3 regions of the Lysinibacillus sp. RU7 genome follow, and region 3 is predicted to be linked to each of the others. Evidence: riboswitches for the same ligand, from Rfam matches in the RefSeq annotation. Region 3 holds a riboswitch; each other region holds the start of a gene.
The links. Region 3 has a riboswitch for cobalamin ahead of cobJ (precorrin-3B C(17)-methyltransferase). Riboswitches for the same ligand answer to the same signal wherever they lie in the genome.
Positions count from the first base shown of each region.

Region 1 (11,132 bases), on a different contig from region 3:
TCACACCGACAAATGTTGAAATCGCCCGTCCTAAAAAAGCAAATTCAGCAGGCATTTGTACAGGTTCTTTCCGTACAATCGTTTTTAAATCTTCGAGCAAACGTTCCATGACGAAGCTATCCACTTGTTTGAAATCATTAGATTCATAAGCCTCCACAAGACGGCGAATCGCATCTGCTAATAGTTGTCGATTGGCATGCGGGAGTAAAAAATGTAATTCTTCTAAACTATCAAGCACTTGGTCGTAGTTTTTAAAAATAATGCCTTCCACAAGCTTTGACACGTACTGCGCTTGCGATGGAGTGATGCTACCGACCATGCCAAAATCAATTAGTACAATGGTGCCATCAGGTTTTAGTAAAATATTTCCGCCGTGTGGATCAGCATGGAATTGCCCACCTTCCAACACTTGTTCTAAAAAGAGATGAAAGACGCGTGCTGCAAGCTGCTGTCGATCAATTTGGTGAGTGTTTAAAAAAGCAATATCCGTTACGCGAGAGCCTTCAATCCATTCCATCACGAGGACACGGCGAGTTGAAAGTGCCTCGTTATAAATCGGAAAGTGAACGCCTTTCATGTGAACGAATCGCTCGGCAAAGCTCTGTCCATGACGAAGCTCTTGCAAAAAGTTTAATTCTGCTCCAATTACTTGTACCATCTCGCTATACAAAACATCAAAATTAATTTGCTTCGCGAAAGACGTGAAATGTTTAGCGAGCCAAATGACGATTTTCATTGCTTTAAAGTCCACGCGAATAATGCGCTCGATGTTCGGGCGTTGGATTTTAATCGCCACTTCTGCCCCGTCCTTTAGAACCCCTTTATACACTTCACCAATGGAAGCTGACGCAACAGGCTCCTCTGATAAAAAGGATAAAAAATTGTGATACGATGTATTCCATTCCTCTTCTAATAAAGCAATTGCCTGATTTTTAGGCACAGGCGGTACGCGGTCTGTTAGTCCTTCTAGCTCTTGGATGAAGGAAGGTGGCATAATATCGGCGCGGGTCGATAAAAATTGACCGACTTTAATGAGTAGCCCACCAAGCGATAAGGCGGTTTTCTTAAATTCAACTGCCTGTTTCGTGACAAGTTGTTCCCACTTTTTTTGGATAGCAGGAGAAAACCTTCCTTGGTAGCGTTTTTGAAAAAGGGTTACTTGTGTAAAAAACTTAATGGCCATCCAAACGATACGGTATATGCGGTAAATAGCTAAGCGTTTCAAACGAATCGTCCCCTACGTTATGTATTGTGTTCTGCTGTAGTTTCATTATATGGGTTTGGAAAAAATGTGCCAAATGATGTAACTTGTGAGATATGTATAGCTCGATTGAATTTGACTAAAATGTGAACCCAAATGAATAGTTAATGATGCTTTTTTATTGTGTTCGTATACCTATGGTAGTATATTATAAATACCGTATAGGGTATATAAAAGGAGGAATTAACATGGCACCACAAGTAACAGTTTATTCTACAACGACATGTCCGTATTGCGACATGATGAAAAACTTTTTAAATGCACAAGGGATTCCCTATCAGAATGTGGATGTGCAAAAGGATCCAATCGCTGCAGCGAAACTTGTTCAAACGACAGGACAAATGGGCGTTCCACAAACGAACGTAAATGGTGAATGGGTACTTGGCTTTGACCCGAACCGTGTGATGCAAATTTTAGGTCGATAGTAAAAAAATTTTTAAAAAAGTATGGTCATAATTTGCTAATAAAACTGTACGTCTATATGTAAAGTTGTTATATTAGTAATGGACAGTATCACATATGAACTGTACCTGTAAGTAAAAAAATTTAAATAGTCTGCCTTGATCTTTTTAGACAGGGACGGAAGAAAACGAAGCGTTACAGTAGACAATCACGCGATCCTTCTGTCCATTTTTTGGATGAGAAGGCTTTTTGTTTTCTTCGGAGCACTGAAGGAGGAGCAAATGAAAACAACAAGCGATTTCTTAAAAATGAAGCAGCAAGGGGAAAAAATTGTCATGATTACAGCATACGATTACCCAGCTGCAAAGTTCTCAGAAGATGCCGGTGTCGATATGATTTTAGTTGGTGATTCTTTAGGAATGGTTGTACTTGGCTATGACTCTACAATGCCGGTAACAGTAGAGGATATGATTCACCATAGTAAAGCTGTTCGTCGCGGTGCAAAAGATACGTTTATCGTCGTTGATATGCCATTTGGTTCTTATCATGGTGATGTCAATGAGACGTTGAAAACAGCGGTACGTATGATGCAAGCAACAGGCGCGGACGCATTAAAAGTAGAAGGTGGCGACGAGGTCATCGATGTAATTAAAAAGCTAACAAACGCTGGTATTCCAGTCGTAGCTCACCTCGGTTTATTGCCGCAATCAGCAGGGGTACTTGGTGGTTACAAAGTACAAGGCAAGACGAAAGAGCAAGCCGAAAAATTAATTCAAGATGCATTACTTGCAGAGCAAGCAGGTGCTTGTGCAGTTGTGTTAGAGTGTATTCCACATCAATTAACAGCGATCGTTTCAGAAAAACTAACAATTCCAACAATCGGTATTGGGGCAGGACCACAAGCAGATGGCCAAGTGCTTGTATTCCATGACTTATTGTTATACGGTAAGCATCATATTCCGAAGTTTGTCCATGGCTTTGCACATGTTGGCGAGGAAGTGGCAAAGGGCATTACAGGCTATACACAAGCGGTAAAAACAGGCGTGTTCCCAAGTTTACAGCAAAGCTTTACGATGAAAGAAGAAGAGCTTGATACTTTATATGGAGGCGTAACAAAATGATCGCGACAGCTACAAAAATTGTGACTACAATTGCGGAGTTAAAAGAGATTGTACGTAAAACAAAGCAAGCAGGGAAAACAATTGGCCTAGTACCGACAATGGGGTATTTGCATGAAGGGCATTTAACACTCGCTACACATGCCCGCGAAGAAAATGATCTTGTCATTATGAGTATTTTCGTGAACCCAACACAATTTGGACCAAATGAAGATTTTGAATCGTACCCACGTGATTTACCGCGCGACACACAACTTGCTGAATCGGTAGGGGTAGATGTGATCTTTGCGCCTTCTGTGGAAGAAATGTACCCAACAGATGGTGGGATTTATATTCGTGCAGGTCGTCAAGCAGAGATTTTATGCGGTGCAAGCCGTCCTGGACATTTTGACGGTGTATTGCAAGTGGTAGCAAAGCTATTCCATTTAGCAGAGCCAAATCGTGCGTATTTTGGTCAAAAAGATGCACAACAGTTAGCGATTATTTCAACAATGGTACGTGATTACAACTTCCCGTTAGAAATTCGTTCGGTACCGATTGTACGAGAAGAAGATGGTTTAGCAAAATCAAGTCGTAATGTTTATTTAACGGAAGAGCAACGTAAGCAAGCGGTTGGTTTATATAGCGGTTTAAAATTCGCAAAAGATGCCATTTTATCAGGGAAGCCAATGGGCATTGCGATGATGGCAGCACGTGATCATATTGAGCGTGAAACGGGCGGTATAATCGATTACTTGGAATGTTTAGCGTATCCGGATTTAACGCCGATTGATGGCCAAACGACAGATGTGCTTTTAGCAGTAGCTGTATATATTGGCAAAACACGTCTAATCGATAATTTGATGTTTAGCTTAAAGGAGAAATGAACAAATGTTTAAAACGATGATGAACGGTAAAATCCACCGTGCCACTGTGACACAAGCGGATTTAAATTATGTAGGTTCTATTACAATTGATGAAGATATTATGGATGCTGTTGGGATTGAAGCAAATGAAAAAGTAGCAATCGTTAACAACAATAACGGTGCCCGTCTTGAAACATATGTCATTAAAGGCGAGCGCGGGTCAGGTGTTGTATGCCTAAACGGTGCGGCTGCGCGTATGGTTCAGCCTGGTGATATTGTCATCATCATTTCCTATGTGCTTATGGATGCAGAAGAAGCGAAAAACCACGTACCAAAAGTAGCGATTATGGATGAAAACAATCGCATTAAAGAAATGATTAACTACGAACCAGAAGCAACGGTAATGTAGATAGAAATGAGGAGGAGCTATCCTATTAAGTAGGGGTGGCTCTTTTTTAAATGAAAAAACAGCCTGAGAATTATTTCTCCAGGCTGTTTCGTTACAATTCCATCAATGCAAAGAGCTGTTCCTTTGTTTGCGGAAGGGGAGTGTCTGATGGGATTTTTCCAGCTTGCTTTAACGCCTCTGCCAACTCGACAATCCAAGGCGTTTCAATATGTGTTTGTGCTAGTAAATCCGGATTTGTAAAGAGCCCCTGTGCATCGCCTTCATATAAGACTTTCCCTTTGTGCAATACAATATAATAATCTGCCCAGCCATATATAAAATTAATTTGGTGCGTAGCATAAAGGAAGGTACGATTGTCTTCGTTTAATTGCGCCAAATATTCCATCAGTTGTGTAGAGAAATAGTAGTCGAGACTACTTGTTGGCTCGTCTAAAATAAAGACTTTTGGATTCATCGCATACACACCGGCAATCGTAACGCGCTTTTTTTGCCCACCACTTAAAAAATGAATCGGTCGGTGGGCTAGTGGTGTTAGCTCCGTTAAGGCAAGGGCTTTATTCACTTGCTCTTCAATATACCGAGCATCCCAACCGAGATTTAACGGACCAAACAAAATATCCTGTTTGACAGTAGCAGCAAATAGCTGATTGTTTGCATCTTGGAACAGAAGCCCGACTTGCTGGCGCAAATTTTTTAAGTCGGATTTTTTGTATTGTAATGGTGTCCCTTGAAAGGAAATCGTGCCGCTCGTTGGCTTAATGAGCCCCATTAGTAGTTGAAAGAGCGTTGATTTCCCTGAGCCATTTTCCCCTAAAATCGCAATTTTCCGGTTCATCGGAATAGTGAGTGACAGATCCTCTAACGCCTTTGTCCCATCTGGATAGCAATAATCTACATGTTGTAACGTAAAATAAGCGTCGTCCATTTAAAGTCCTCCTTGTAGCCACATGATGCCGATGATACTACTGCCATAGAGCGCGAGTATCCATGCCATTTGCTTGTTCCACTGCTTATGCTCACAAAATGCCATAGGTACAATAAAGCAATCAATCGTACGTGCATGCATTGCGAGTGTGAGCTGCTCATTTCGCACAAGAAGCGAATGTAGCATCGCAACAATTAAAGAACTTAGCGAACGAAAGCTAACTTTTATACTCGTATAGCCTAAGCGTGCTTGTTGCGCTATGTACAGTTGCTGTGCACAGCTTAAAAATAAAAAAATGAAACGATATGTTAATTCGATGAGTTCTATTAAAATCGCTGGCACGTGGAGCCTTTGTAGCAACTGGCTTAACTCGTAAACGGGCGTTGTGAGAATTAAAAAATATAAACTTGTAATGGCACCGGATGCGGTAAATAAAATCGTAATGGCACGTTTTACATCAGATTCCAATATAAAAATGTTCCAGTTGCCAGAAGAATGGTACCAAATCACATCAACTGGCATAGCAGGCGCAGTAGAAAATGATAGGACAATCGCTATGACACCTGTCACACTAAAACCGAGTGGTGCGATGAGTAATTTACTATAAACACTAACAGGAATACGTGCCATGCCTACAATCAGAACACTCATTACCGCAATTGTCCAGCAAGCAATGGCAATATCCCTCGTCATTGTCACAATCAATAATGCCCCAACGGCTAATAACGCTTTTTGTGCTGCGGGTACATGAGAAAGTCGGTTAATATAGGCGTATTGGTCAATCGCTATCATGGATTAGTCGTTTTTTGAAGGATTCGCACGGCCGCGCATAAACCCAACAAAGTAGCCGATAATCGCAGCTCCGATTGCTGCTTGTAATACGAATAATAAGCTTTCAATTTCTCCACTTGGTGGCTCCCAAATTGCATTAAACCAAGGCTCATAATCTGTTGCAATTTCTGTAATTGCTTCTTCTGCTTCCCCGTCAGCCCCACCAAATTCAGCATCTTGTAGGAAAATAATCGGGAAAATCGCTAATGCAACGACAATCGCTAATAATAATAGATTTTTCTTTAGCATCTTAATTCTCCTTCGGTTGTAAAATACGTAAGCTTGTTAATTCACGCACATTGTATTTTTGTAAGAAATTCATGACAATCACTGTCAGTAAGCCTTCACTAATCGCTAAAGGAACTTGAGTTAAAGCAAAAATACCGCCAAATTTTTGGAAAGAAGCGACGAAGCCACCAACCTCAGCAGGGAAAGCTAATGCTAATTGAATCGATGTCATCACATATGTACCAAGATCGCCTAGCGTTGCTGCTAAAAATACGGCAATGGAGAAAGACAGACCAAGCTTTGTCGCGCCCTTGTAAACACCGTAAGCAATAAATGGTCCAACGATCGCCATTGAAAAAATATTAGCGCCAAGTGTTGTAAGTCCACCATGTGCAAGTAGTAGTGATTGGAATAATAAAACGATTGTCCCCATGACACTCATCACTAGTGGTCCAAATAAAATAGAACCAAGTCCTACCCCTGTTGGATGTGAACAGCTTCCTGTAACAGATGGAATTTTTAATGCCGATAAAACGAAAGTAAATGCCCCAGATAAAGCAAGTAGCATTTTACTATCTGGATGTTCTTTGACAACTTTTTGAATCGAACGTAAACCAAGAATTAAGAAAGGTAAGCTGATAGCGAACCAGAAAATCGCCCAAGCAATCGGTAAATACCCCTCCATAATATGCATGGCATATGCTTGTTTCGGAATAAATAGTAGAACGATGCCGAAATAAAGCAATTTAGTCAATCGATTGTTCATGTTTCATTCTCCTTTTGTTATTTTATGACGAAAAAGTGCATAAAAAAATACACTTTCTAGGAGAAAAGTGCACGATGAAAAAAGCAAACAAGCGTTGCTTCTATTCGTACCTATCCTCGTAGGTTGAATGGCGTTTAATTTTTGGCAGGTCTCCTGGCTTATCATCAACGCTCCTCACACCTTCCCGTTTAAAAACAGTGGCTGTGTTGTGAGTCACTCCGAAATTACAGTTGCGGGACAGCATCGGCCTTTCACCGATTTCCCTTTTAAGCTAAATCTATAGCACCAAAAATCATTCAGTTGTCGTCATTGAAAAATAGTCTAACAGTTTTGAAAACTTTTTTCTAGTTCTTTTTTGGTTACTAAGAGAAATATGTACTAGAATTATATATTCTGAAATAGGAAAAGCTATTGAAAGAAATATTTGAATACAAGCTAACTATTATTTTCCCCTAATCCTCCAAACGTAGTAAAATGGTGGGACGGAGGGATAAACATGAACGTATTTCAAATGCATTTAGTTGAAAAGCAAACAATGAAATTATTAAATAGCATCGCAACAACAAAGGATGAAAGCGTATTAAATGCTGTACGTGGTATAATCGATACGACATTAACAGAAGCGGATGTACCGCGCTTTATTATCGATGATGTGTTGCTAGTAAAGGAGCGCCAACAGCTTGAGCCATTTATGACGTTTGTTAAATTAAACGTAAAGCCATTTCCTGACGTCTCTGAGCAAGTAGTGAAGCGTCTATGGAAAAAAGATAAAAAAGTGAAAGCGCCAAAAGTAACAGATCCACTTGTAACGTTTGTTTCATGGGATGATACAACAACACGTTCCCGTTATTTCGTGTATGAACAAGAAGGTAAATTAGTAGGGGTGAAAGGCGTCCTTGCTATGGAAAAAACACAAGGCATTTGTGCCCTTTGTCAGCAACATAAGGATGTATCCCTTTTTACCACAAAGGAAAAGGGCGATGTTGAGGGAACGTATAAAACCTATAGTCAGTATATTTGTGCCGATGCAATTAGCTGTGAACGAAATATTGATTCAGCAGAAAAATTGCACAGCTTTATGGAAACAGTAAGACCAAAAATGCGCTAAATTTTTATTTTGGATGAAAGTAGTGATCCCTGTTTTATTTTGTGCTACGCTCGCCATGAGGTGGTTGTCTTGATTTTAATTGAACGGGATGAATCATTTAAAATAAGTACATTACAAGCAGGCGTTCGGCGTGGCTTAATCGAGCTTCGTGATTCACTATATCGAGCAGAATTGGGTCTAGTAGGGGAGCTGTATGTGGACCGAATGTGGCATGATTTTCAACTGAAGGAGCCGTATTATTTACTCCATAATTATTGCATTAGTCAGCATCAAATCGATACTGTATTTATTTGCAGTCGATTTATATTAATTGTAGAGATTAAAAACATCAGTGGACGTATTACGTTTGAAGAAGAGAAATCGCAGTTTTTACGTGAACGGGAAGATGGCACGATAGAAAGTTTTCGAAATCCGATTGATCAAGTAAAGCGCCATGTACGCTATATAGAGAGTATAATCGATGCTCGTTTGCCTATTTTTTATGCGGTTATATTTGCTCATCCGCGGACAATTATCGGTCGTATACCTCTTGGTGAGCCTGTGTTTAAACTGAGTGGATTGGAAACGTTTGTCCGAAAATTGTTAGCACAGTGTCCTGAAAAGTTGAATCCAGTTCATCTCGAACAGTTTGCACTATGGCTTGCAAGGAAGCATCAAGTTCGTAATGAAACGGTACAAATAGATGTTTCACGTGTTATGCCTGGTGTATTGTGCTCCAAGTGTACAAAAGGAATGAAGTTTCAGCATGGGAAGTTTATTTGTTTAAGATGTAATCGAAGTGGGCTAGAGGACTTTTATGTGGGGTTAGCTGATTACCGGTATTTGATTTCGGAATGGATATGTAATCAGGAGTTGCGGAGGTTTTTTCATATTTCTTCTGAAGATGCGGCGAGAAGGCTTTTGAAAAACTTAGCATTTGATTTTACAGGAAGATATAAAGATCGAAAGTATAGAATTTGTTTAGAAAAATTGAATTCGCGGGTAAATAGGTGAAAATCGCGGGTAAAGCTATAATTTTCGCGGGTATTTCACCAAAATTCGCGGGTAAATCTAAAATCCCTGCTTCCACACAAGAAGCAGGGATCATTTCATTAACTATTCACTTTCGAATATTGATGAAGGATCTTTCCTAAGCGCTTAATGCCTTCTTCAATGACTTCAGGTGTTGAGTTCGTATAGTTTAAACGTAATGTATTGATATTTTCAGGGTTTGTATAGAACGGGTCTCCTGGAACGAACGCTACTTTTTCCGCCATTGCTTTTTCAAACAATTCAAGTGCACGTACACCTTTTTCTAATGTCACCCAAATGAACATACCGCCGTCTGGTTTTGTATAGCTCACTGTAGGTGGGAAGTATTTCTCGATTGCAGCTAGCATCGCATCAGATTGCTCGCGGTATAGGTTAATAATTTTATCGACATGCTCCTGGTACTCATTGTTCGCTAAATAATCATGAATGACATATTGAGAGAAAATATTAGTGTGTAAGTCTGTTGCTTGCTTTGCTGTTTCGATATGTGCCATCAGCTCTTTATTTTTCGTCATAATCCAGCCAAGGCGCATACCGGGTGTGACCGTTTTAGAAAATGAACCTAGTAATATCGAATTCTCTAAGCGACCACCGCCAATATAAGGCAATGTCTCACCACGGAAACGTAACTCCCCGTATGGATCATCCTCGATAAACGCTACATCGTACTTTTTCACCACGTCATAAATCGCTTCACGCTTCTCGCGAGAATACGTAATCCCTGTTGGGTTTTGGAAGTTCGGTACTGTGTAGATGAATTTAACGTTTGGATTTTGTAATTGCTTCTCCAGCTCTTCTACATTTAACCCATCTTCTTCTAGAGTAACAGAATAGAAGGTAGGCTCCGCTAATGTAAAGGCTTGAATGGCACCTAAGTAACCGGGTGCTTCCATAATGACACCGTCACCTTTATTTAATAACACTTTACCGATGATCTCTAAAGCTTGTTGTGAACCTGTTGTAATGAGGATGTCATCAGGTGCAATATCAAGACCATAGTTTTTCTTATATTTTGCTGCGATATATTCACGTAAAGGTAAGTACCCTTGTGTTGTAGAATATTGGAAAAGTTTTGTGCCGTGTTCGTCAATGGAGCGGTTAATAGCTTCTTTTAACTTGTCAGTTGGAAATGAAATAGGGTTCGGTAAACCACCAGCAAATGAAATGACATCCGTTTCACCTGTGACTTTTAAGATGTTACGAATGAATGACGACGGTGTATTTAAAATTTTATTAGAGTACTGCATAACGTATCGTTCCTTTTCTTTCTAGTATATTTCGGGGGAACCCCTTAGTTGCTTCAGTATTACTCGATAATATCAGATAATTCCAACAAATAAAACCGTTAAAAGGCAAGATTTACTGAACTATCCGAGTAAAAAGCGGTTTTATGCTTAAGGTCGCAGATTCGTAAAGCTTCACAGCAATAAAAAGCATAAAAAAGAATAGGTCCTCATTTCATAATATATGTGCCATTTTTAGGTGAACTTGAAACATTGGAACTACTTGTGTTTTGTTGGGTTTTAAGCGGTTTTGTGATATATTCTATTAGTAATCGACAAGATATTGAAACAACGAATAGCAAAGGCATATGTGCTAGGCTATAGATAAAAGGAGAAATTTTAATATATGTGTGGTTTTATCGGCTATATAAATGGTACACATCCCATTGATCATAAACAAGTTATCGAAAATATGATGAATACAATTATTCACCGCGGTCCTGATAGTGGCGGCATTCACGCAGATGACAAAGTAACACTCGGTTTCCGTCGCTTAAGTATTCTTGACTTATCGGATGTAGCGAATCAGCCACTTTACAGTGAAGATGGCAATATCGTTTTAGTGTTTAACGGTGAGATTTATAACTTTATGTCCATTCGTAAAGAGTTAGAAGCGAAAGGCTATCACTTCAAAACAAATTCAGATAGTGAAGTGTTACTACATGGCTACGCAGAATACGGTTTTGAGCTTGTACATAAACTGCGTGGGATGTTCGCATTTTGTATTTGGGATCAAAAAAATGATTTACAATTTATCGCACGTGATGGCTTTGGGATTAAGCCGCTGTACTATACGCAAAACACGACAGATGAAACGATCATTTTCGGTTCAGAAATTAAATCATTTTTACCGCACCCATCCTTTATAAAAGAATTAAATAAAGATGCACTACGACCATATTTAACATTCCAATACTCCGCGAT
Region 1 covers NZ_JBYQFK010000001.1:204,353-215,484, forward strand. Annotated here, with positions in the region: gene AC3II9_RS00995 (ABC1 kinase family protein) at 1-1,225, opposite strand, end outside; gene AC3II9_RS01000 (glutaredoxin family protein) at 1,450-1,686, shown strand; gene panB (3-methyl-2-oxobutanoate hydroxymethyltransferase) at 1,945-2,784, shown strand; gene panC (pantoate--beta-alanine ligase) at 2,781-3,647, shown strand; gene panD (aspartate 1-decarboxylase) at 3,652-4,035, shown strand; gene AC3II9_RS01020 (energy-coupling factor ABC transporter ATP-binding protein) at 4,127-4,960, opposite strand; gene cbiQ (cobalt ECF transporter T component CbiQ) at 4,961-5,752, opposite strand; gene AC3II9_RS01030 (energy-coupling factor ABC transporter substrate-binding protein) at 5,756-6,040, opposite strand; gene AC3II9_RS01035 (energy-coupling factor ABC transporter permease) at 6,042-6,785, opposite strand; cobalamin riboswitch at 6,912-7,090, opposite strand; gene AC3II9_RS01040 (FBP domain-containing protein) at 7,282-7,893, shown strand; gene AC3II9_RS01045 (nuclease-related domain-containing protein) at 7,963-8,886, shown strand; gene AC3II9_RS01050 (aminotransferase-like domain-containing protein) at 8,985-10,172, opposite strand; gene asnB (asparagine synthase (glutamine-hydrolyzing)) at 10,555-11,132, shown strand, end outside.
Region 1: linked by a shared signal. The riboswitch ahead of AC3II9_RS01035 (energy-coupling factor ABC transporter permease) and the one ahead of cobJ (precorrin-3B C(17)-methyltransferase) in region 3 are both predicted to bind cobalamin.

Region 2 (11,132 bases), on a different contig from region 3:
CCACATATTGAAAAAGTGGAAACAGAATTTATTGGAAGTAATCGTCAGGTAACTGCTGTGACTTGGATTGGTCATGCAACCTTTTTAATTCAACTGAAGGGTTTAAATATACTGTCCGATCCAGTTTGGGCATCAAGACTAGGGTTTGAAAAAAGATTAACTAAACCCGGCGTACCGATTGAACATATTCCAGACATTGATATTGTTCTAATTTCACATAATCATTATGATCATCTTGACTTTCGTACCTTAATTAAGTTAAAGGGCAACCCACTGTTTTTAGTTCCGAAAGGATTAAAATCCACTTTTTTAAGAAAAGGGCTAAATAATACGAAAGAATTCTCTTGGTGGGATTCCATGTTTCACAAGGGATTAAAAATTTCTTTTATCCCCTCCCTTCATTGGTCACGAAGAAACCTGAATGATTTAAATAAATCCTTGTGGGGCGGGTGGATGATTGAAGGGGACAAAGCTAATATTTATTTTGTTGGTGATTCTGGATATCATAATGGTTTTAAACAAATTGGAAGGCAATTTAAGGTGGATTGCGTCTTAATGCCAATTGGGTCCTATGAACCAGAATGGTTTATGGAATCGCAACATCTCACACCAGAACAAGCGGTACAGGGATACCAGGATTTAAAAGCAGATCTCTTTATTCCGATGCATTACGATTCTTTTCGCCTTGCAGATGACACACCCAAAGAAGCACTGGACCGTTTAGTAGCTAAGTGGAATAACAAGAGGCTTGATATGGAGAATTTAAAAATTTTAAAGTTGGGAGAAACACTAGTTTTCTAGGCAGTATAGCTGCATGGTTTTTGAAAAATAATATGTCTATGTATGTTGCAGATTTAAAATTGCTTTATAGAAGTTATACTGCTAAATAGTTGTAACATGGCTAGTTTGGCATTTGTTACTGTAGTACCAATTAAGACTTTAGCGATTAAATAAAGATCGATGTCATCTGTTTTCATTAAGAGAATAGTCTTTTTCCATAATGACACGCACGATGTTTTCATACATAGTGACTCATAAACTTAATACAATGACTACTCGTTGGACTTGATATGAATGTTTCGCCTGTCCAATCTTTTCAATCAAGAGGCTCATCCTTGTTTGCTTCATCATAAATGATAAAGGATGATTTAGTGTGAGAAAACTTGTCCGCTTGTTTTTGTCTATTATTAGTCATATATGAAAAATACATGTTTTGTGGCTGTCTACATTCATTGTCATCGGGATATTCCTTCTTCTAAAATGAAAGCAATGGAGGCGTCAGCAGATGAACTTATTATTAAAAAATGAACGTGAACGACAAGAAGTAATCGAGTTTTTAAATAAATATAAACAAGAAAAAGAAATGACCGAAGTATGGTTACAGCAGCGTGTAGCCGAAATCCAAGTAATCGGTAGCTATGAACCGACTTTTGATGAATTAGAATTTGGTGCGCGCGTTGCTTGGCGAAATAGTAATAAATGTATCGGGCGTCTTTTTTGGCAGTCACTGCATGTATTTGATGAGCGCAGTCTACAAAATGAGGAAGATATTTTTCGCGCATTACTGAGGCACATTGACTATGCAACAAACGAAGGGAAAATTCGTCCTGCTATTACAGTGTTTGCATCAAAGAGGGTACGCGTTTGGAATCACCAGCTTATCCGCTACGCAGGGTATGAAACGACGAAGGGCATTGTTGGTGATCCAGATTCGGTTACTTTCACAAGACAATGTATGAAGCTTGGTTGGCAGGGGGAGGGCACACCATTCGATGTGTTACCACTCGTCATTCAGGTAGATGGTAAACAGCCTAAGTGGTTTGAGATTCCAAAATCGTATGTACTGGAAGTAGACATTACACATCCTGAGTATCCTGCCTTTCAAAAGCTACAATTAAAATGGTATGCGGTGCCGATTATTTCGAGTATGCGTTTTAATTGTGGTGGCATTGATTTTGAGGCCGCGCCGTTTAATGGTTGGTATATGGGTACAGAGATTGGCGCACGCAATTTGGCAGATACGAATCGTTATAATTGTTTGCCAAAAGTAGCGGATGTAATGGGACTGAAGCGTGAGACAAATAGTTCATTATGGAAGGACCGTGCTTTAGTGGAATTGAACATTGCGGTACTGCATTCCTTTAAGGAGGCGGGTGTCAGCATTGTTGACCATCATACAGCCGCACAACAATTTAAGTTGTTTCAAGAGCAGGAAGGGAAATCCAATCGTGATGTCACAGGCAACTGGACGTGGTTAATCCCACCTGTATCGCCAGCTACAACACATATTTTCCATCAACCAATTCCTAATATCATTCATAAACCAAATTATTTTTATCAAAAAAATCCATATTAACGAACTATTCATAGCCCAATCTGTCTGGGCTATTTTGTTTTATTTTTATAATTTTGTTTGAAATTTCAAACAAAATAAATATAGAAATTTATTACTGTTATTGTTAAACTGTTCCATAATGATAAAACTGAATGATTTTTGGTGCTAATGCGAATTAGCTTAAAAGGGAAGTACGGTGAAAGTCCGTCGCTGTCCCGCAACTGTAATTCGGAGCAAATCACATAGAAGCCACTGTTTTATAACGGGAAGGTGTGAGGAGCATTGATGATAAGCCAGGAGACCTGCCAAAAATTAAGCCCGATTCAACCTACGAGGATAGGTGCGAAGTAAAGCAAATGTTCAATTTGCTTATTTACTAATGCACCCATGCACTTTCTCTTAGGAAGTGTATTTTTTTATGCACTTTTTTGTTAATGAAAAAAGAAGATTGTTATTTTAAATGAAAAGTGTATAATTTAATTGATAATAGTAATCATTACTACTATAGTAGATTCATAATTCAAGCATGGAGGAGATAAAAGTAAATCGTTCATAAAGTATTTAGTGATTTTAGCAATTGATAAGGAATAGTATTTATGAAAAATGATATTATTTCTCAAGTCATTTTCAGTCAAGAAATGACAAGGATACATAAACAAGATGTTTACTATGCGGTGAAATGACGTATCAATCAGGGTGATAATAAGAATCATTTTCTAGAAAATAGGAGGAATAACAGTGAAGCGTATTTATATTTTATTCATATCAGTAATGATATTGATGTTGTTAACAGCGTGTGGAGATGATGAGCAAACAGCAGCTACATCTGCAAAGGAATCAAGTAATACACTAGTGATGTCTTGGCCAAAGGATATTGGGGAAGTGAATCCACATTTATATTCGCCAAATGAAATGTTTGCTCAAGCAATGTTGTATGATCCGTTAGTGGTGTATGAAAACGATGGCACGATTTCACCTGGATTAGCGGAATCATGGGACATGTCATTGGATGGGAAGATTTATACATTCAAGCTACGTGAAGGTGTGCAATATTCTGATGGTTCATTGCTTACAGCTGAAAATGTAAAACGTAATTTTGATACCGTTATCGCAAATAGTGCAGCACATAGCTGGTTAGAGGTAGTGACTGTTATTGACCAAGTAGAAGTGGTGGATAATACAACGGTAAAAATTCATTTGAAAGAGGCGTATTATCCGTTCCTACAAGAGTTATCACTTATTCGTCCGCTTCGTATGCTAGGGGACGCGGGATTCCCGGAAAGTGGTAGTACAGCAGATGGGATTGAAAAAGCAATCGGTACAGGTCCGTGGATTTTAACTGCGTATGAGCAAGATCGTTATGCAGAATTTACACGTAATGAAAACTATTGGGGTAAAAAGCCGTCAATTAAAAAAGTAGTAGTAAAAGTGATTGCAGATTCCCAAGCACGTATGATGGCCTTAGAAAAAGGAGATATTGATCTCATTTTTGGTAGTGGGCAGCTTGTACCAGCTGAATTTGCGACATTACAGCAAAATAATCAGTACGTCACAAAAGTGTCAGAGCCTTTATCAACACGTATTTTATCTTTCAATACAACATACGGTGTGACACAAGAGAAGGCAGTACGTATCGCATTACAGCATGCACTTGATCGACAAACGATTGTGGAGCACGTATTAAACGGTTTAGAGCAAGAAGCACGTTCATTATTTGCACCGGGCTTCCCTTATAGTGATATTGAAGTAGAATCATATGCTTATGACGTACAAAAAGCGGCTGCTATTTTGGATGAAGCAGGCTGGGTAATGGATGAAAAGACAGGTATACGAGTAAAGAATGGTGAAACGTTGACACTGACAGTTCCTTATAACAGCAGTGAGCAAGTGCATAAGGCCATCTTTGAATATTTGCAAGGTGTATGGAAAGAGATTGGTGTGGAAGTCAATTTAATGGGGGAAGAAAGTCAAACAGTCTATATGCGTTCAAAAGAAGGCGAATATAATCTCATGTTCAATGATACATGGGGAGCGCCTTATGATCCGCATATGTACCTGCGTACAATGACAGGTGAAAAGCAAATCGGTTTTTATGCGAAAGCGGGTATTGAGTCGAATGCGAAGTTAACGGATGATATTACACGTGTGATTCGTTCAACCGATGAAGCAGAGCGTCACGCGCTGTACGAAAGTATTATTCAAACGATTCAAAGTGAAGCGATTTTCATGCCCATTTCATATCGTCAAAATTATTTAGTGGCGAACGATGTATTCGAAACGATTACATTCTCCCCACAACAATACGAAGTACCAATCAATTTGTATGAAATGAAGTGATGAGATGGGGCAATTTTTAACGAAACGTCTACTGAGCATGGTGCTAGCGCTATGGGGGATCACAATCATTGCCTTCTTCTTAGTACGCGTGATGCCCGTTGATCCAATAGAGGCATATTTTCAAGCTAATCAATTGCCTGTAACCGAAGAGGCGATGGAACAAGTACGTGAGGAACATGGGCTAAATCAGCCTATGTTCACACAGTACGTACAATGGCTATCAGGTGCTATTCAGTTCGATTTTGGTACATCCTTTATGACGAATAATCCTGTAAGCACGGAGCTATTTAGCCGTTTTGGTGTGACGATGCAGCTAGCGGTTGTTGCATTTCTTTTTATTTTGTTGCTATGTGTACCAATTGGGATCATCAGTGCTGTGAAACGTGACTCTTGGTTTGACCGCATGACGCGCTTAACGATTTTCTCGATTGCTTCGATGCCGAGCTTTTGGTTAGCCTTTGTGTTAGTTTATACGGTGGCATTAAAGCTCGATTTATTACCGTTAATGGGCTGGGGAACAGTAGATACGATGATATTACCTGCTTTAACGTTGGCACTAGGGGTTGTCCCGTATTATGTACGCATGATTCGGACGAGCATGATTGAGCAAATGGATCAGCCATTTGTGACATTTGCGCGAGCGCGTGGAGTACCAGAGCATATTATTATTCGTCGTCATATTTTTAAAGGGACGCTCACACCATTAATTACGTCACTCGCCATGACGATCGGTGTGCTGCTAGGCGGAGCAGCAATTGTCGAGATTGTCTTTACGATTCCAGGTATGGGTCGTTTTATTGTAGAAGCGATTACAGCGCGTGATTATTCCGTTTTACAGGCATTTATCTTTATCATTGGTTTCTTCTATATCGTAATTAATTTTATGGCTGATTTGGTGTGTGCATGGATTGATCCGCGTATTCGTATAAAGGAGGATGCTTCGTGAACAAAAAATGGGCACTTTATATGAGTAGTTTTTTAGTAGGCGTTTTATTTTTAGTAGCGATTTTTGCGCCGTGGTTAATGCCAAATGATCCACATGCACCGAATATAGCCATGAAGTTACAAGGCTTTTCATCGCAGTATCCATTAGGCACCGATCATTTAGGCCGCTGTGTATTGTCACGGCTAATCGAGGGGGCTCGGGTTTCCCTATCCATTGCTTTTGTTGTGTTGATGGCGACGCTTGTGATTAGTATGGTCATAGGCTTAACAGCGGGCTTTATCGGGGGCTGGCTAGATATGCTTCTTATGCGGATTTGTGATATTTTGCTGGCTATTCCGAATTTTGTTTTTGCGTTAGTCATTGTCGGGGCATTAGGTGCTGGCATGAAAAATTTACTTATTGCCATTGTACTGGTCACGTGGGTCGGCTTTGCACGCATTATTCGTAATATGGTCGTGAGTTTAAAGGAAACAGATTATGTCACGTATGCCCGTGTTTGTGGTGTATCGAAATGGAAGATTGTTGTGCGACATATTTTACCGTTCGTCTTCCCACAAATGCTCTTGCTGAAATTCATTGGATTAGGCTCAACTATTTTAATGATCTCGGAGTTATCTTTCTTAGGGCTAGGTGTGACAGCACCAACTGCTGAATGGGGCATGATGATTAGCGAAAGTAAGACATACTTACTGACAAAGCCCGAGTTGATGCTTATTCCAGGGATAATGATTTCAATTACAGTCCTTATTTTTAATGCTTTTGGGGATGCACTACGAGACGTACTCGATCCGAAAACGACATAGGAGGGCTGAATATGTTAGCCGTTGAAAATTTAAATGTTACATTGCGAAATGGTCATGTCGAAAAGCATGTGCTGCACAACATCAGCTTCTCTATACCGAAAGGAAAGGTAGTCGGTATTATTGGGGAAAGTGGCAGTGGCAAATCTGTATTATGTACAACGATTATGCAATTATTTCGCGAAAAACGAACAGTAACAGGTAACCTTTCTTTTAATGGCATGTCTTTAGTTGAGCTGTCTGAAAAAGAAATGCGGAAACTACGCGGGAAAGAAATGGCACTCATTATGCAAAATCCGATGGCGATGTTTAATCCTATTGTTACGATTGGTGAACATTTTACAGAGACGATTCAAGCACATCGAAAAGTAACGAAAAAACAGGCGATTGCACATGCAAAGGAGCAGTTGCAAAGGTTTCAGCTATTTGATGAAAACATATTAAAGAAATATCCGCATGAGTTGAGCGGTGGTATGCTACAGCGTGTCATGATTGCGATTGCGGCGAGTTTAAATCCGTCTCTATTATTAGCGGATGAGCCGACGACAGCACTTGATACGACGACACAGCTTGAAATTTTAAAAGAGTTAAAACAATTACATGCCACGACGGAGATGGCGATGCTCATTGTCTCACATGATTTAGGTGTCATTGCCAATTTAGCTGAGGAAATTATTGTGATGCGTCACGGAATTATTGTAGAAAAGGGGCCGACTAGCCATATTTTACAGCATCCACGTCACCGGTACTCGCAACGGCTTGTTGCAGCACGAGATGAGCATAGTCAATTAGCGGATTTAATCGACCGTTTTGATGAAGAAATTACAGGTGAATTAATGCAATGTGATCCAGGTCATTGGGTTCGAATGGAGGGAAGCGTGTGATTACAATTGAGCAAGTGTCAAAATGCTATACTAAAAAAGCCTTATTTAAAAAGCCGCACCACATTCAAGCAGTAAAGGATGTATCGCTAACAATTGAAGAAGGCTGTTGCTTTGCATTAGTTGGACAAAGTGGCTCAGGGAAAAGTACGCTTGGTAAAATGCTATTAGGTATTGAAAAGCCTGATAGTGGATCGATTTATTTCCAACATATGAATGTTCACCAAGCAACTAGCAGCGAACGTCGCTTCCTGCAGCATGCGTTACAGGTAGTGTTTCAAGATTGCCATAGTGCCGTGAATCCGAAAATGAAAATCCGAGATATTATTGCTGAACCACTTTGTGTGCATCAAAAGTTAACAAAAGCTGAAATCGAGCAAATCGTCGGTGAATTACTTGAGATGGTCGGGCTAAAAAAAGAGGATATGCTGAAATATCCCCATCAATTTAGCGGCGGGCAATTACAGCGTATTACGATTGCACGTGCCATCTCCACAAAGCCAAAGCTCATTGTGTTGGATGAATCCATTAATAGCTTGGATATTTTAGTGCAAATTAGTATTTTACAGCTACTGAAACGATTACAACAAGAGCTCCGTTTAACATACTTTTTTATTACACATGATCTACATGCGGTGAAATTATTTGCCGATGAAGTAGCGATTATGCATCAAGGACAAATTGTGGAGCAAGTAGCGGCTTGTGATTTAGCTTCTGTCCAGCATGAAGCAAGTAAAGCTTTACTTGCTGCCCAATTATCCATTGATTGTATTCACAATTATTTAGCAGAGGTGGGAGGTCGCGTATCGTGAAGAAAAGCCCGTTATCCATTAGCATGCTTCAAATGTATGGGCTTGCGATGTTTTACTTTACAGCCAATTCAGTATTAACCGTTATTTTCCCATTACAGGCGAAGGACCATGGTATGCCAGAAGCGGAAATTGGGATTATGATGGGCATGTATATGTTTATTTGTATGATTTTACGTCCGTGGGCAGGGCAAATGGTTGTTAAGCATAGCGTATTCACCATTATGAAATGGTTATTAGTCGGTCATGCCGGTGCTTTATTATTATACATATGGTTAGGTGTCGATAGCTTATATGCTGTCCGTATTTTACAAGGTTTTGTAACAGCGTTTTTCTCGATGGCGATGCAAATTGGGATTACGGAAGTACTGCGTGACGAGGACCGCGGACAAGGGATGGCGATGTATTCGTTATCAACGGTATTACCAGGGCTATATGGTCCAGCATTAGCGCTGTTTTTATGGTATCAGGGGGACATGATGTGGTTGTTAGTATTAGTAGCGACTTTAGCTTTTTTCCCACTCCTGTTTTTCATCAAATCACCACTCCCAAAAACGAAAAAGGACAATGCATCATTTACGTTTAAAGAAATGTTTGCGGCGATGAAGGTAGCGCGACAACATAACGGACTTGTTGTGTCTTCAGGGGTCATGTTAATCGGTGCCAGTATTTTTGGGGCGATTACCGCCTTTTTACCGCTTTATTTTGTCACAACTGGAACGGGTAATGCGGCACTCTATTTATTTTTACAAGCAATCGTTGTTGTAGGAAGCCGCTTCTTTTTCCGTAAGCACATTCCGTCAGATGGCAAGTGGCATCCGAAATTTATTGCGCTTGTTTTAGTAAGCTCTATTATTGGGACGAGTTTACTAGCCTTGTTGCCGATGATTGGTTCGTTTATTTATATTAGCGCTATTTTTAATGGTATTGCTACCGCGATGCTCTATCCGACATTAACGACATATATTTCATTTGTTGTACCAGATGCACAACGTCATATTTTATTAGGGCTATTTTTAGCTTCTTATGACTTAGGCTTTTCAATGGGCGGTATGGTCATGGGCTTTATCGTACAATTCGTTTCATACGAAATGATGTTTGCGACGTGCTCGTTACTCGGTGTTGTGGCGTTACTTTATAATTTTACGGCACAAAAAGCGAACGCTAATATTAAACAAGTCTCGATTAATTAATAGCGTGACGCTAGTACATGCAATTTTCCCCGTATGTGCGTACGGGGAAAATGTGTACAAGTTCATTTCTTTACAAATTCCTGTTGCAACTGTAACTGCTTTTTCGCAAATTGCAGGGCATGTTTTGTTTTTCCGCGTAGTTCACAGTTTTTTACGAGTGCCTCGTATAGTTCATGTAACAGCTGCATATCCTCAATTTCTGTTGCCACAATGAGCGCTTGCTGCAAAGCATCCATGGCGTAGTGGAGTTCCTTTTTTTCCATATAGTAATAGGCACGTAGTATAAGTGTCTTTATATGTTCTTTTGGCATACTTCCTAAGTCGGCCTGCTGTTCGCATTTTTGGAGAAGCGCATTTGTTTCTTTAAGACGATGCAGTGCTAGGAGCGTCTCTGCTCGATTTAACATGTAATAGAGATGTGATGCAGGCGCGAATGTAATGATATCGGCGTATTTTTCCCAGTAAGTATCACTCATTTCAAGTGACGATTCGAAATGCTGCAATGCAATATGACATTTTTGAATATGTAGTAAGGCGGTTATTTTCTCATCTGCTAATTTAGACTGTTCTGCAATTGGTAAAGCATTTGTAAACGCTTGAATGGCTTGTTCATAATTTTCGGCGGTTAGTTGCGTAAGCCCTCTCAGTATAGAATATTGTGCTTGTAGCTGTGGTTGGCTTGTCTCATGAATTAGTTTCTCGTAGCGAGTAAAAAGAGTGTGAAACTGTTGCATTTCCCCGCGCATATAAGCAATCGTAGTGAGCTGATATAAACAAAGACCACTATTTTCTGTTTGTGCCTGTGACATATACATTTTTAATAATTGATTGAACACAATTTTCGCTTCCGCATATTCCGCTGTGCGAAGGAGATTAATCGCATAGTCCATTCGTATTGGTAGCCCCATTGAAATCCTCCTCAACATTTACAAGCTAGTATTGATACGAATGTCAATATTAATACGTCTTTGCGAAAAGTTGTAATATTTTGCTTGAGGGAGGGCGGTCGTAAATTTCTTTCCAACAAATGAAAAAGTAGTATCTCTATTTAAGAGATACTACTTTTTATTATTTATCCAAAATCATGTCGATTAGCTCTTTACGGTCGATTAAATAGACGTCATTAATATTTGCCAGCTTCACCGCCTGTTTTGTAAAGTAACTATTTGTGACAACCCATGCTTCTGTTGCATTATACATTTTAATGGCACCGATAATTTCCTGCACGGCTTTGACCCCGACGGAGCTTGAATAGCGTTTTGCTTGGACGACGATGACATCTTTCCCATCTTTTAAAACTAAATCCGCGCCATAGTCACCACTTGTTGCCGTATACGATACTTTAAAACCACGACGTTTAAATAACTCGCCAAGGAAACGCTCGAATGCTTCGCCCGTCATTTGATCGACTTCTGCAATGCCGGCTTTACGTAAGCGTGAGGATTCATGTGAGCGTAGCCACGTTTTCAAACCGAGCCATAATAATGCATATGCACCAACACCGACACCAAATCCTTTAACGGTTTCTATATAGTACCAGCCGATGCCTCCCGCTATTAAAAATGGCAGCAACCGCATGAGTGGAATGCGTTTTTTCTTCTTTTTTCGACGTTTCCGAAACATACTTTTCTCCTTTAGATATAATGAATGATTATATCATAAATGAGTACGTATGTTTGTATTAATCGTGAATCGTTCGGTTGCTACTTGCAATATATGCCGCAACTGCTAAAGAAATGGCTATCACAATGAAAATAATATTCGGCACGAACCAGTTGTCAGTTACATCGTGAAGCAGCCCGAAACATGTTGGACCGATAGCTGCTAGTAA
Region 2 covers NZ_JBYQFK010000036.1:26,854-37,985, reverse strand. Annotated here, with positions in the region: gene AC3II9_RS19665 (MBL fold metallo-hydrolase) at 1-801, shown strand, start outside; gene AC3II9_RS19660 (hypothetical protein) at 855-1,022, opposite strand; gene AC3II9_RS19655 (nitric oxide synthase oxygenase) at 1,286-2,356, shown strand; cobalamin riboswitch at 2,479-2,659, shown strand; gene nikA (nickel ABC transporter substrate-binding protein) at 3,074-4,672, shown strand; gene nikB (nickel ABC transporter permease) at 4,677-5,618, shown strand; gene AC3II9_RS19640 (ABC transporter permease) at 5,615-6,421, shown strand; gene AC3II9_RS19635 (ABC transporter ATP-binding protein) at 6,433-7,302, shown strand; gene AC3II9_RS19630 (ABC transporter ATP-binding protein) at 7,299-8,111, shown strand; gene cntE (staphylopine family metallophore export MFS transporter CntE) at 8,108-9,301, shown strand; gene AC3II9_RS19620 (tetratricopeptide repeat protein) at 9,364-10,209, opposite strand; gene AC3II9_RS19615 (restriction endonuclease) at 10,370-10,924, opposite strand; gene AC3II9_RS19610 (CynX/NimT family MFS transporter) at 10,983-11,132, opposite strand, start outside.
Region 2: linked by a shared signal. The riboswitch ahead of nikA (nickel ABC transporter substrate-binding protein) and the one ahead of cobJ (precorrin-3B C(17)-methyltransferase) in region 3 are both predicted to bind cobalamin.

Region 3 (11,132 bases):
TTTAATTTTTTCGGGTACGCAATCACAGGACACTCCTGTAATAAACGGAATGCCTTTACTGTAATTAACTCTGGGTCTCCCGGTCCTACACCTAATCCGTATAACACACCTAAATTGCTCATTGTCCTGTTCCTTTCTTTGTTGCTGTAATAATAAAAATCGGATTTAGCGGCTCAAAGCGCGTCATATCTAAAATTGGCTTACTTCTCGCTAATTGTGCCTGTAAAATACTAACCTCACAATCTAGTGATTTTAGACATTCCACCGCTTTATATAAATTTTCGATCGTCGCCACATTCATAACAAAGTGACCGCCTTCTTTTAAGCGCTGGATACAAAGTGTTAGTAATTGTTCCATTTCGCCACCGTTCCCACCGATAAAGATGGCATCTGGATTCGGGAACTCCTCTAAACCATTTGGTGCCTTCCCTAACTTCGCCGTCACATCAACGCGGAATCGTTGCTGGTTAGCAAAGCAGTTTTCAAGGTCTGCTTCATTTTTTTCAATCGCATAAACGGCACCTTCTCGTGCAATTTTTGCTGCTTCAATCGCAACAGAACCTGTACACGTCCCAATATCCCACACAACACTATGCTTCGTGAGCTGCATCGCTTGCAAACTGAGCACGCGAATTTCTTTTTTCGTAATGAGTCCTTTATCCGGTTTACGCTGAATAAATAGTGCATCCTCAATCCCAAGTGCATACTGAGGTGGCTCTGCTATTTGACGTAAAATGACAACATTTAATGGAGAAAACGTTTGTTGCTCCATTTCATCTAAGGAATAAAAGCCACAACGTTCATTTACCCCTTCTAAATTTTCCGCAACAAACGCTTCATATTCAGTTAAGTTATAGTGCTTTAAATAGCTCGCAATACTGCTTGGCGTATTATGCTCATCCGTTAAAATTGCGACTTTTTTATAGCCATCAATTTTCTGCGCAAAGCCTTTAATAGAACGTCCATGCAAGCTTGTAATATACGCATCTTGCCACGATTCTTGCATACGAGAAAAGGCTAACTGAATAGAACTTGTATACGGATAAATTTCTAGTGGCAATTTCTTCGCTAACACACCACCAATGCCATAAAACAGCGGATCGCCCGATGCTAAAATCACAACCGAGCGAGTTTCTTCTATTAAATAGCTCGCAATTTTGGATAGTCCGCCTTTTAGGACTATTTTTTCTCCTTTATATTGCGGAAAGAAATCTAAATGGCGTTCACCGCCAACAAGCACTTCACTTTCTTCAATCCATTGTCTATATTGCGGTAATAACCCTTCAATGCCGTTATCCCCGATACCAATCATTTTCATTGATTTCATGTATATTTTCAGCCTTTCCTAAACATTCGCCCTTCATCGAATACAGGGACGTTGACACATTGATGTCACCCTTCACATGTGCAATGGCATGGTAGCAACAGTTTTTACAGAGTTCCTCAAAAAACTGTGGCACATCATGTTCTACCATCCACTCCCCTACTTGAGAGGCTGTATTTGCTTGCAATACTTCTTCCACCAAATCGGCTGGTGCACCAGCTTTCTGTGCAAGTTGCTGTAAAAACGAAAAGCTGACAGGTGCGCTTTTGGAATGTACCATCATCACGCCCTGTGCAACTTTCGAAAATTTCCCCATCATCCCAACGAGGGAGACATTCGGAATGCCTTGTTTTTTTATATGCTTTAACGTAAAGCCGACAAAGTCGCCCATTTCGATAAAGGCTTCTTCTGGTAAGTCCGGGTATTGCTGCATCGCATATTTTTCACTACGCCCGCCTGTCGTAATGACAAGATGATCACAGCCTGCCTCTTTCGCTACACTAATTGCCTGTACAATACTCGCCATATAGGCAGAGCTTGAAAATGGAACGACGGTACCTCTTGTCCCTAAAATCGAAATACCGCCGATAATGCCTAGGCGACCATTTAATGTTTTTTTAGCAATTTCCTCACCATCTGGCACTGAAATGACTGCCTCCACACCTTGTGTAAGACTATATTGCTCCTTCACTTCATCAATCACTTGATGGAGCATTTTACGTGGTACGGGATTAATCGCTGCTTCTCCTACTGGAACCGGTAACCCTGGCTTTGTCACACGCCCAACACCAATGCCACCATCAATCCGTATATCAGGCGTATTTAATAAACGGACCGTACTTTGAATGCGTGCCTTATGTGTTGCATCTGGATCATCCCCTGCATCCTTAATCGTTTCACACATCACCGCATTTTCCGTTACTTGAAAAGACTCTACTTGAAATGTTGCAAATTGACCGACTGGCAAATAAATCGTTACTTGCTCTGGTACTTCCTTTGTAATGAGCGCAAGTAATGCTGCTTTTGTCATCGCGGTTGCACAAGCCCCTGTCGTGTAGCCATGACGCATCTCAGAAGGGTCTTTTTTACTTTTCTTGTTTTGCACGTTCATCTGCTAAAATCGAGATGGCATTTAGTGCGGCTACTGTTACCGTACTGCCACCTTTACGTCCTACGTTTGTAATAAATGGAATCCCCTTTAATAAAGCTAACTCTTCTTTCGATTCAGCCGCGGATACAAATCCAACCGGCATCCCGATAATTAAATCTGGTTTTGCAATCCCTTCTTTAATTAAACGAATTAGTTCAAGCAACGCTGTCGGTGCATTCCCAATCGCATAAATACCGCCTTCATGCTCACGAACCGCTTTTTGCATCGAAATAATTGCACGTGTTGTTCCTTGTTTTTTTGCTTCTTCCCATACGTCTGGGTCTGCGATGTAGCAGTGTAAATCGCCGCCATGCTTTTGGAAACGCTTGCGACCTGCACCACTTTCAATCATTTGTACATCTGCAATGACGTGCTTTCCACTTAAAATTGCTTGAACGCCCGCTTCTATTGCGTCCTCTGTAAACATGACGCTACGTCCTAATTCAAAATCTGCTGACGCGTGGATCACACGGCGTACAACCATCCACTGCTCATCTGTGAAAGGATGCTCGCCCATTTCTTCTTTAATAATCGAAAAACTATAATCGTAAATTTTATCTGGATCTACTGTTAACGGTGTAAATGCTGTATTAAAATTCATATTGGCTGTCATTGTTTATTTCCTCCTAATTGTTGGATTGCTTGCTCTACTCCCTCAAACGTTGCATACACTTCTCCGTAAGCAATTTGAGGGCGTTTAATTAAAATAATTTCGATGTTCAAATCGAGCGCCGCTTCAATCTTTTCGTCGACTGAGCCGACTTTTCCACTTTCTTTTGTCACCATTAATGTAACACCGTATTGCTCATACAATGCAGCATTTAATTGTTTCGAAAAAGGCCCTTGAATCGCAATAATGTCCTTTTGCACTACACCTAACGCATCGCATTTCTCCATATTTTCTTTATTCGGCAGCATACGAGCTAATAAGCGAATACGCTCATCGCCTAATAAATGCTTCGTAAACGTAGCAAGTGTTTTACTACCCGTCGTTAGCATAATCGTGCCGCCTTTTTGTTTCGCTAACAGGGCGGCCTCCTCATACGTATCAACCGCTGAAATGAGTGGATGATCATATTGTTCATTCCGTCGTTCATACCGAATATAAGGAATATTAAGAATGTTCGAAGCAGCAATGGCTTCTTTTGATGCTTCTTCTGCAAATGGATGACTGGCATCGACAATTTTATTACAACCTAACTTTTGACAAAGCTCTACCATTTGCAGTGAATTTAAACGTCCTATATGATGCGAAATATTTGCTTCCTTTAAGCTACTAGCTGCTGATTCTGTTACGACAGTCGCGATTAACGAATGCCCCTTGTCCTGCAAGCGAATGGCTAACTCTCTCGCATCACTTGTACCTGCTAACATGAAAATCATGTTGTATGCTCCACCTTTCCATCATGTGCATGGCTGTGGTGATGATGATGGTCGTGGTCATGATCGTGATGATGGTCATCATGAGCATGAGGACAGTTGTAACAACGCTCCGGTGTATGACAACGCACATGGCAGTCAAAGCAATGGCGATGAATCGGTCCATGTTCTGCTACATAAGCACGATACTTTTCCATATCTTGTTCGCCTGTTGAGCGCCCTTCTACTGCATCCATTGCACGTTGCTTTAAAATTTCCTGTAACGTTGGGTGATAGCCAAAATACTTCGCTAGTACAAACTCATGTTCAGGATATTGCTCGCTGTACTGCTGTAACATCTTATCCATACGCTCCATTAGTACACCCGTAAATAAAAAGTACGGTAGCATGATTACTTTTTTCGCACCAAGTTGAATGCAACGTTTGATACCTTCATCAACGCGTGGTTTTGTGACACCCATAAATGCGCTTTCGACCCATTTCACCTGCAGCTTCTCCCACAGTAAACGAGTAATTTTATAAAAATCACTGTTCGCCTCTGCGTCACTGCCGCCACGCCCGATAAGTAAAATCGCTGTATCGTCATGTTTAGCAGATGTATCGATTCCTACTTCCTGCAAGCGATCTATTAAAATATCAAACACTTGTGGATGCACACTAATCGTTTCGCCATATGTAAATTTCACATTTGGATACTTTTCGATTGCATCTTGAATTTCTGCCGGGATATGTAGTTTAGAATGACCCGCATGCAATAAAATGATGGGTACTACATATACTTCTTTCGCACCTTTTTGAATACATGCTTCAATTCCTTCTGGTATCGAAGGTCGTGATAACTCCAAGAAGCATGTTTCCACTAAAAATTGATCCTCTAAGTCTGGGCGAATTTTGTCTACAAAGCGCTGGATTTCCTCATTCCCTGTTGCTAATCGGCTTCCATGCCCTACAAATAAAATGGATTTCATTTCAGTCTCCCTTTCGTTAATCACCACAAGGAGCTGGCTCTACTTCAATTTTGCAGCTCATATCGTGATATGTATAATGCAATATTTTTTTCACACGTTTGAAGTACTTGAACAAGCGCTCGTTCGGATGTGCATGCTGCTTATATTCTTCGATGATTTTCGTTAATAGCGGTACTAGTTCCTCCGGTTCAAGCCCCTCTGCAACCGGCTGTGCTGCATGAGCTGTTCGTCCAACCGGCTTTGCCCCGATAAATAAATCAAATTTCTTCTTGCGATACACAATGCCGATATCATCAAAAACAGCGCGGTAGCAAGCCATTCCACATCCATTAAAGCCAACATGCAATTCCTTCGGTAGCTTCATCCCACCAAGCGTCTGCGCAATTTCCTCTGCATATGGAATGGACTCTGCTTTTTCCCCATAGCAAAAATCACACGCCTTTACATTGAGCACATCGCCAATCGGTAAAACAAGTAAACCTGCCTCACGTAAACGAGCAACGAGCTCATTTGGCTGCTCAGTTGGCACTTTCACCAGCATGCGATGCTCCGGTGTATATTCAAGCGTCCCTTGTTCGCCAACAATTTCTGCTAACAGCATCATTTGCTGTGGTGTTAGCATTTTATTCGCTACACCTGGACTAACAGCAAATTCAAAAATTGACTCTACTTTTTGTTGCACTAATACAGATGGTTCACCACCGGCAAGCTTTAGTGCCATCTGTGCCATTTCCAATGTACTTTTTTTAGGCTTTTCTGGAGCAGGCACCGTTATTTTTTCAAAACCCGTTTGTGCTTCACCTGTTTGCTGATCTAGCGCCCACGGTTCATTTTCTTTTCGTAAACGCTGATGTGGTTTCAACGGTTGTACATCTTCACCTAATGTATATTTACGCTGGTAACCACGTGGCGTAATAATTTTATTATCGTAGAAGAATGTCGATGAATTGCCGACTACTACTGTTGTAAGCATGCCGATATCATGCTCTAGCATTTCAGCAAGCGTTGTTAGCACAATATTCTGACTTTCACGGTAAGCACTTTTCACTAAGCCTACTGGTGTTGCAGGTGAACGATATTTTAATAAAATCCGTTGTGCCTCGACAATTTGTCTTGTACGACGTCCGCTTTTTGGATTGTAAAAGGCAACGACAAAATCAGCCATTGCTGCTGCTTCAATACGTTTTTCAATGACTGTCCATGGTGTTAAGTGGTCACTTAAGCTAATCGTACAGGCATCGTGCATAACCGGGGCACCAAGCAAGCTTGCACACGAGTTAATCGCTGAAATGCCAGGGACCACTTCTACTGCTATGCCGTCTTTTTCTGTCCAGCCAAGCTCGATGAGTACCTCATATACAAGTCCAGCCATGCCGTATACACCAGCATCTCCACTTGAAATAACTGATACAATATGACCTGCCTCTGCTTGTCGCACCGCCTCCTGTGCACGTGAAACCTCTTCTGTCATACCTGTACTTACGATGGATTTCGCGGTTACTAAATGCTCAATCAGTTCTACATATGTTTTATAGCCAATAATATAATCACTCTGTTTTAATGCATCCACTGCACGTTTTGTAATATGCTCATAATCGCCAGGACCAAAGCCAACGACGAATATTTTCCCTTTCTTCAACATGTCCCCTCCAATAAAAAAGCCTATCTCACCTATGCCTCTCTCAGCGAAAAGTGAGTTTTGCATCATAAAGCAGGTAGCCCAGTTTGACAGATGAATACTTTATGATGCTGCTTTTATCTAATTTTAATTTTCTTATGCAGATGTCCATAAAGCTGATCCTGTCCTATCTGCTAAAAAAGGTGGTGTATGAGAACACCACGCTTTTTACTGACTCATTAACATATCGGCATTATGCGATGAGCTGCTTCTGTCAAACGGAGGAAGATACAATAAAAATGCGTCTAGCTAGGCATTGTCCACATGTCATAAGTGTGACGCTATTTTTATTCAAAATAAAAAAGCTACCTTACAATGAGGTAGCTTGAAATGGAAACGTCAAAAAAGAACCCGCCTCCATTTCCTATCCCCCGAAGAAATGTACAGTCGTCTAGGTAGGCAGGTCTCCTGGCTTCGCTTCATCCTTTGACGTTCCTTCCCATACAAGCGTACAGTGGATTTTTCGTCATCGTCAGCGTTTACAGTTGCGGGGACAGCGACGGATTTACACCGTTCTTCCCTTTTAAACTACATATAGTAGTACCTTAGCTAGAACTAATACAATATATTGTTTTATCTTAACAGATTTTAGTATAGCATGTCTTTAAATTTTCTGTAAAGTTATTTTTTCCAAATACCACTCTTCCTCATCTAAATACAAAGAAATAAAGTCCCCACCTGAAAGCATTCCCTTTTGCCATAATGTCGCCAGTGAACGCTTTTCGATTGCCCATTGTAAACAGGCAATGGCTACACCGTGGGAAACAACCGCAATCTGTTGCTGTGGGATTTCTTTGATGGTTTGTAAAAAGGCGAGTAGCCGATTTGCCACTTGCTCAAACGATTCTTGTGAGTCTGCAACAAATTTTTCAGGTGCTTCGCTGTAGTACTGATAATTTACTTGTTGCTTAAGATGTTCGATTGGTTGTCCTTGCCAATCCCCCAAATAAATTTCACGAAGACGTGCATCTGTATGAATCTCCATATTCGGAAACATCCATTTAGCAGTTGAAATAGCACGTTTTAAGTCACTTGCATAGACGATATCAGGTTGCCAGTCCACATCTAGTGCTTGTTGTTTGCCATATTTCGTTAAAGGCGAATCAAGCCAACCTTGTAATACCCCTTGCTTATTCCACTCTGTTTCACCATGGCGATAAATTCTAATTGTTTTGCACATAATCAGTAAATACTTGCATAAACGATTTCATTTTTTCAGGCTCCTTCATCGCGAGACGGAACCACTGTCCGTCTAGACCTACATAATTCTTCGTATGACGAAGGACAATTCCCGCTGACAAAAGCGTTTTAAAAAAATGGTCTGGGTTGTATGGCTCCGGCAATTGAAACAACAAAAAATTGGCCGTGCTATTCGATACTTCGCATGCATAATCTTTCAAAAAGTTTGTCATTTCTTCCCGCATTTGTGCACTACTTTTTCTCGCTTGTGCCACATACTGGTCCTCCTCTAAGCAAAGGCAACCTACCTGATTCGCTACTCCACTCACATTCCAATGGGGAAAAAAGCCTGCAAGCATCGGCGCTTTTTGACTAACTATATAACCAAGCCGAATCCCTGCTAGTGCATACATTTTCGTCATAGAGCGCAACACAATTAAATTCTCATACTTTTCAACAAGTGGAATGACGCTTTCTACTTCATCTGTCCAATCCATAAAAGCCTCGTCAACAACTAACATACAATTTACTTTTCGCCCATGTTCAAGTAACTGTTGAATTTGTAATTTTGTTGTCAGTGCACCTGTTGGATTATTTGGATTACATAAGTACACTGCATCAAGCGTATGCATCGCTTCCTTCACTTGCTCTATTGAAAATCTATATGTACAAATATCCTCTACCACAATCGACTGAACCGATACTTGCTCTTGCAGTAAAGTCCGTCTATATTCAGAAAAGGACGGCTCAATTACTCCTACTGTTCCTCCGTTAAAATAACGAGCTAACACCATTAAACATTCTGCTGCCCCATTGCCAACAATGATGTGCTCAGGCTTGACGTCATGGAACGCTGCAACCTTTGAACGAAATGGCTCCGCTTGTTCATTTGGATATATCGTAATGTGATTGATTAATGATGGCCATGCGTGCTGTACACTTAGCGGGACACCTGCTGGATTGACATTTTCACTTAAATCAATGACCTTATTTGGCATTTGTATATGAAGCCCCTTATACAGAGCATCTGCATTAGCTCCATGTGCTGGATATTGCAATGATAATCCCTCCTACTACAACTAAAAAATATAATGTGACGATATACATGTGTTGAATGGACTGGACAATATGACCCCGATGCATCTCAAAAACGAGCTGTCCCATATACGCACGAAATGATTTTTTGCCGCCATATACATTTTCACCGCCGAGACGAATACCAAGCTGCACAGCCGTCGCTGCCTCTAAATAGCCGCTGTTTGGACTTGGGTGTTTCCTAGCATCCCCTATCCACTGTGCAAATCGATCTGTAAATGGCTGTTGAACAACTGATTTTGTGCCAATAAGCAATAAAAAGCCTGTAATGCGGCTCGGAATGAAATTAGCGACATCGTCTAACTTTGCTGCGACAAAGCCAAAATCATGATAACGCTCATTTTTGTAGGCAATCATGGAATCGAGTGTATTAATGGCCTTATACACCCATGCCCCTGTCGCCCCAAAGAACAGCGCGTAAAATAATGGGGCTGTTACACCATCACTCGTATTTTCAGACACCGTTTCCACAACGCCCCGTACAATTTCACTTTCGTCTAAATGCCCCGTATCTCGTCCAACAATCCAGCTGAGCTTTTCGCGCGCTTCTTTGAAATCTTGCTGTTCTAATGCCCGGTATACAAGTATCGCAGCCTCCTCTAAGCTTTTTTGTGCTAGGGCTAAACTAATGAGTATAACCTCTACTGCAATACCAAATGCCCAGTGAACAGCGTAACTGAGCCAAACAATGCCCCCTACAACAAAACCCGTTGTTAAAACGGTTACGATGACCGCACAGAAACCTTTATATTTCCGCGCATTTCCCGTATTCCAATGTTTTTCTAAAAAAGCGATTAACCGGCCAATCCATATAACTGGATGTGTCCACTTTTTCGGATCCCCAAATACCCGGTCTACTATTACGGCCATTATACCTATCACAACCGTCACAAAAACATCACCTACTTCTCGATAAATATCATCACTATACTATAGATTACATCATTTTTGTATATCATTTGTGTGAAGAAGAAACTGTAAGGAGCGAAAGAAGCGATTAATGTTGGCGCATTAAAAAGCAATTTACCTACTTATCATGTGGACATTCACAAGCAGTTATTTCCATTTATATAGTGTTGAATATACAAGGAAAATGTTTATAATAGTTGCTATTGAATAGTTCATTTTTCTTCAGTCTAAAGGAGGTTTAAATATGCGCTTATGGCATCAAGATATGATGGATCTTCTACCAAAATCGCAGCTTCTTGCCCAATGGCGGGAACTAAATAGTATTTTCGCCAAAGAAGATCGACACATTTTAATTAACTATATTTATGAATACTCTAAAGAACATCTGTACGCTTACACACAACTCGTTTTACAGGAAATGAGTAAGCGTGCGATTAAAATACGCACCGTTGATAAAATGAATCATTACTTTCAAGACATTGACACAACAGTAAAAATTGAAAAACCATTTCACAATCATCATAACGATACTTATTTTGAAATATGTTATTTTAACTTGAAAGAAAAATATTTACGTGGACAAAAAGACTTTGAAGAATCACGTTTTCAAGAGCTCGATACACGATACAAATCTGTTCAAGCAAGAAAAGACATGGTATGATGAAACTTTAGGACAAGTATTTCGTCGTAAGGGATAGTCTATGTTTTGGAGTTGATTGAATTTGTTAGATGCAATCGTTATGCCAATGATTGAATTTTTTAAAGGGTTAGGCTACTTCGGTGTGCTTTTAGCGCTTTGTTTTGAATTTATTCCTGCTGAAGCGGTGTTGCCACTTGCTGGATACTGGATTTCACAAGGGGAATTCAACTATTATTTAATGGTACTTGCCGGTACAGTCGGTGGTACAATTGGCCCAATTACACTATATGCACTTGGTCGTTATGGGGGCCGTCCACTTGTTTTAAAGTACGGTAAATATTTTTTAGTTAATGAGAAACAAGTAAACGCAGCAGATAAATTTTTTGCCAAATACGGTGCAGGGGTTGCTTTCTTCGGTCGCTTTATGCCCGTTGTCCGTACCGCGATTTCGGTACCATGTGGCATGGCGAAAATGTCACTTACGAAATTCTCCGTCTATACATTTTGTGCTATGTTACCTATCACAGCCCTTTACGTTTATTTAGGGGTAAAGCTCGGGGAAAATTGGGAACAAGCAGGACCATTATTTAAACAATATTTACAACCTTTCGTTCTTGCAATTGTTGTATTAGCTGCTATATACGGTGTCTATAAATATCGTCAAAAACTATTAGAACGCCGACTCAATATGAAAGACAAATAAACAAAAGCCTCCCTGGACATACAGTGCAGTGGAGGCTTGTTTCATTAGGTCATAATTTCTTCATATGTTTGGCGAATAAAGTCCGTGTAGTATGTGGATGCAAATG
Region 3 covers NZ_JBYQFK010000005.1:79,812-90,943, forward strand. Annotated here, with positions in the region: gene cobI (precorrin-2 C(20)-methyltransferase) at 1-122, opposite strand, end outside; gene cbiE (precorrin-6y C5,15-methyltransferase (decarboxylating) subunit CbiE) at 119-1,318, opposite strand; gene AC3II9_RS05305 (cobalt-precorrin-5B (C(1))-methyltransferase) at 1,293-2,435, opposite strand; gene AC3II9_RS05310 (precorrin-8X methylmutase) at 2,410-3,075, opposite strand; gene cobK (precorrin-6A reductase) at 3,084-3,857, opposite strand; gene AC3II9_RS05320 (sirohydrochlorin chelatase) at 3,854-4,822, opposite strand; gene cobJ (precorrin-3B C(17)-methyltransferase) at 4,839-6,464, opposite strand; cobalamin riboswitch at 6,883-7,063, opposite strand; gene AC3II9_RS05330 (histidine phosphatase family protein) at 7,105-7,680, opposite strand; gene AC3II9_RS05335 (pyridoxal phosphate-dependent aminotransferase) at 7,664-8,737, opposite strand; gene cbiB (adenosylcobinamide-phosphate synthase CbiB) at 8,712-9,665, opposite strand; gene AC3II9_RS05345 (pyrimidine dimer DNA glycosylase/endonuclease V) at 9,928-10,344, shown strand; gene AC3II9_RS05350 (DedA family protein) at 10,430-11,026, shown strand; gene AC3II9_RS05355 (helix-turn-helix domain-containing protein) at 11,071-11,132, opposite strand, start outside.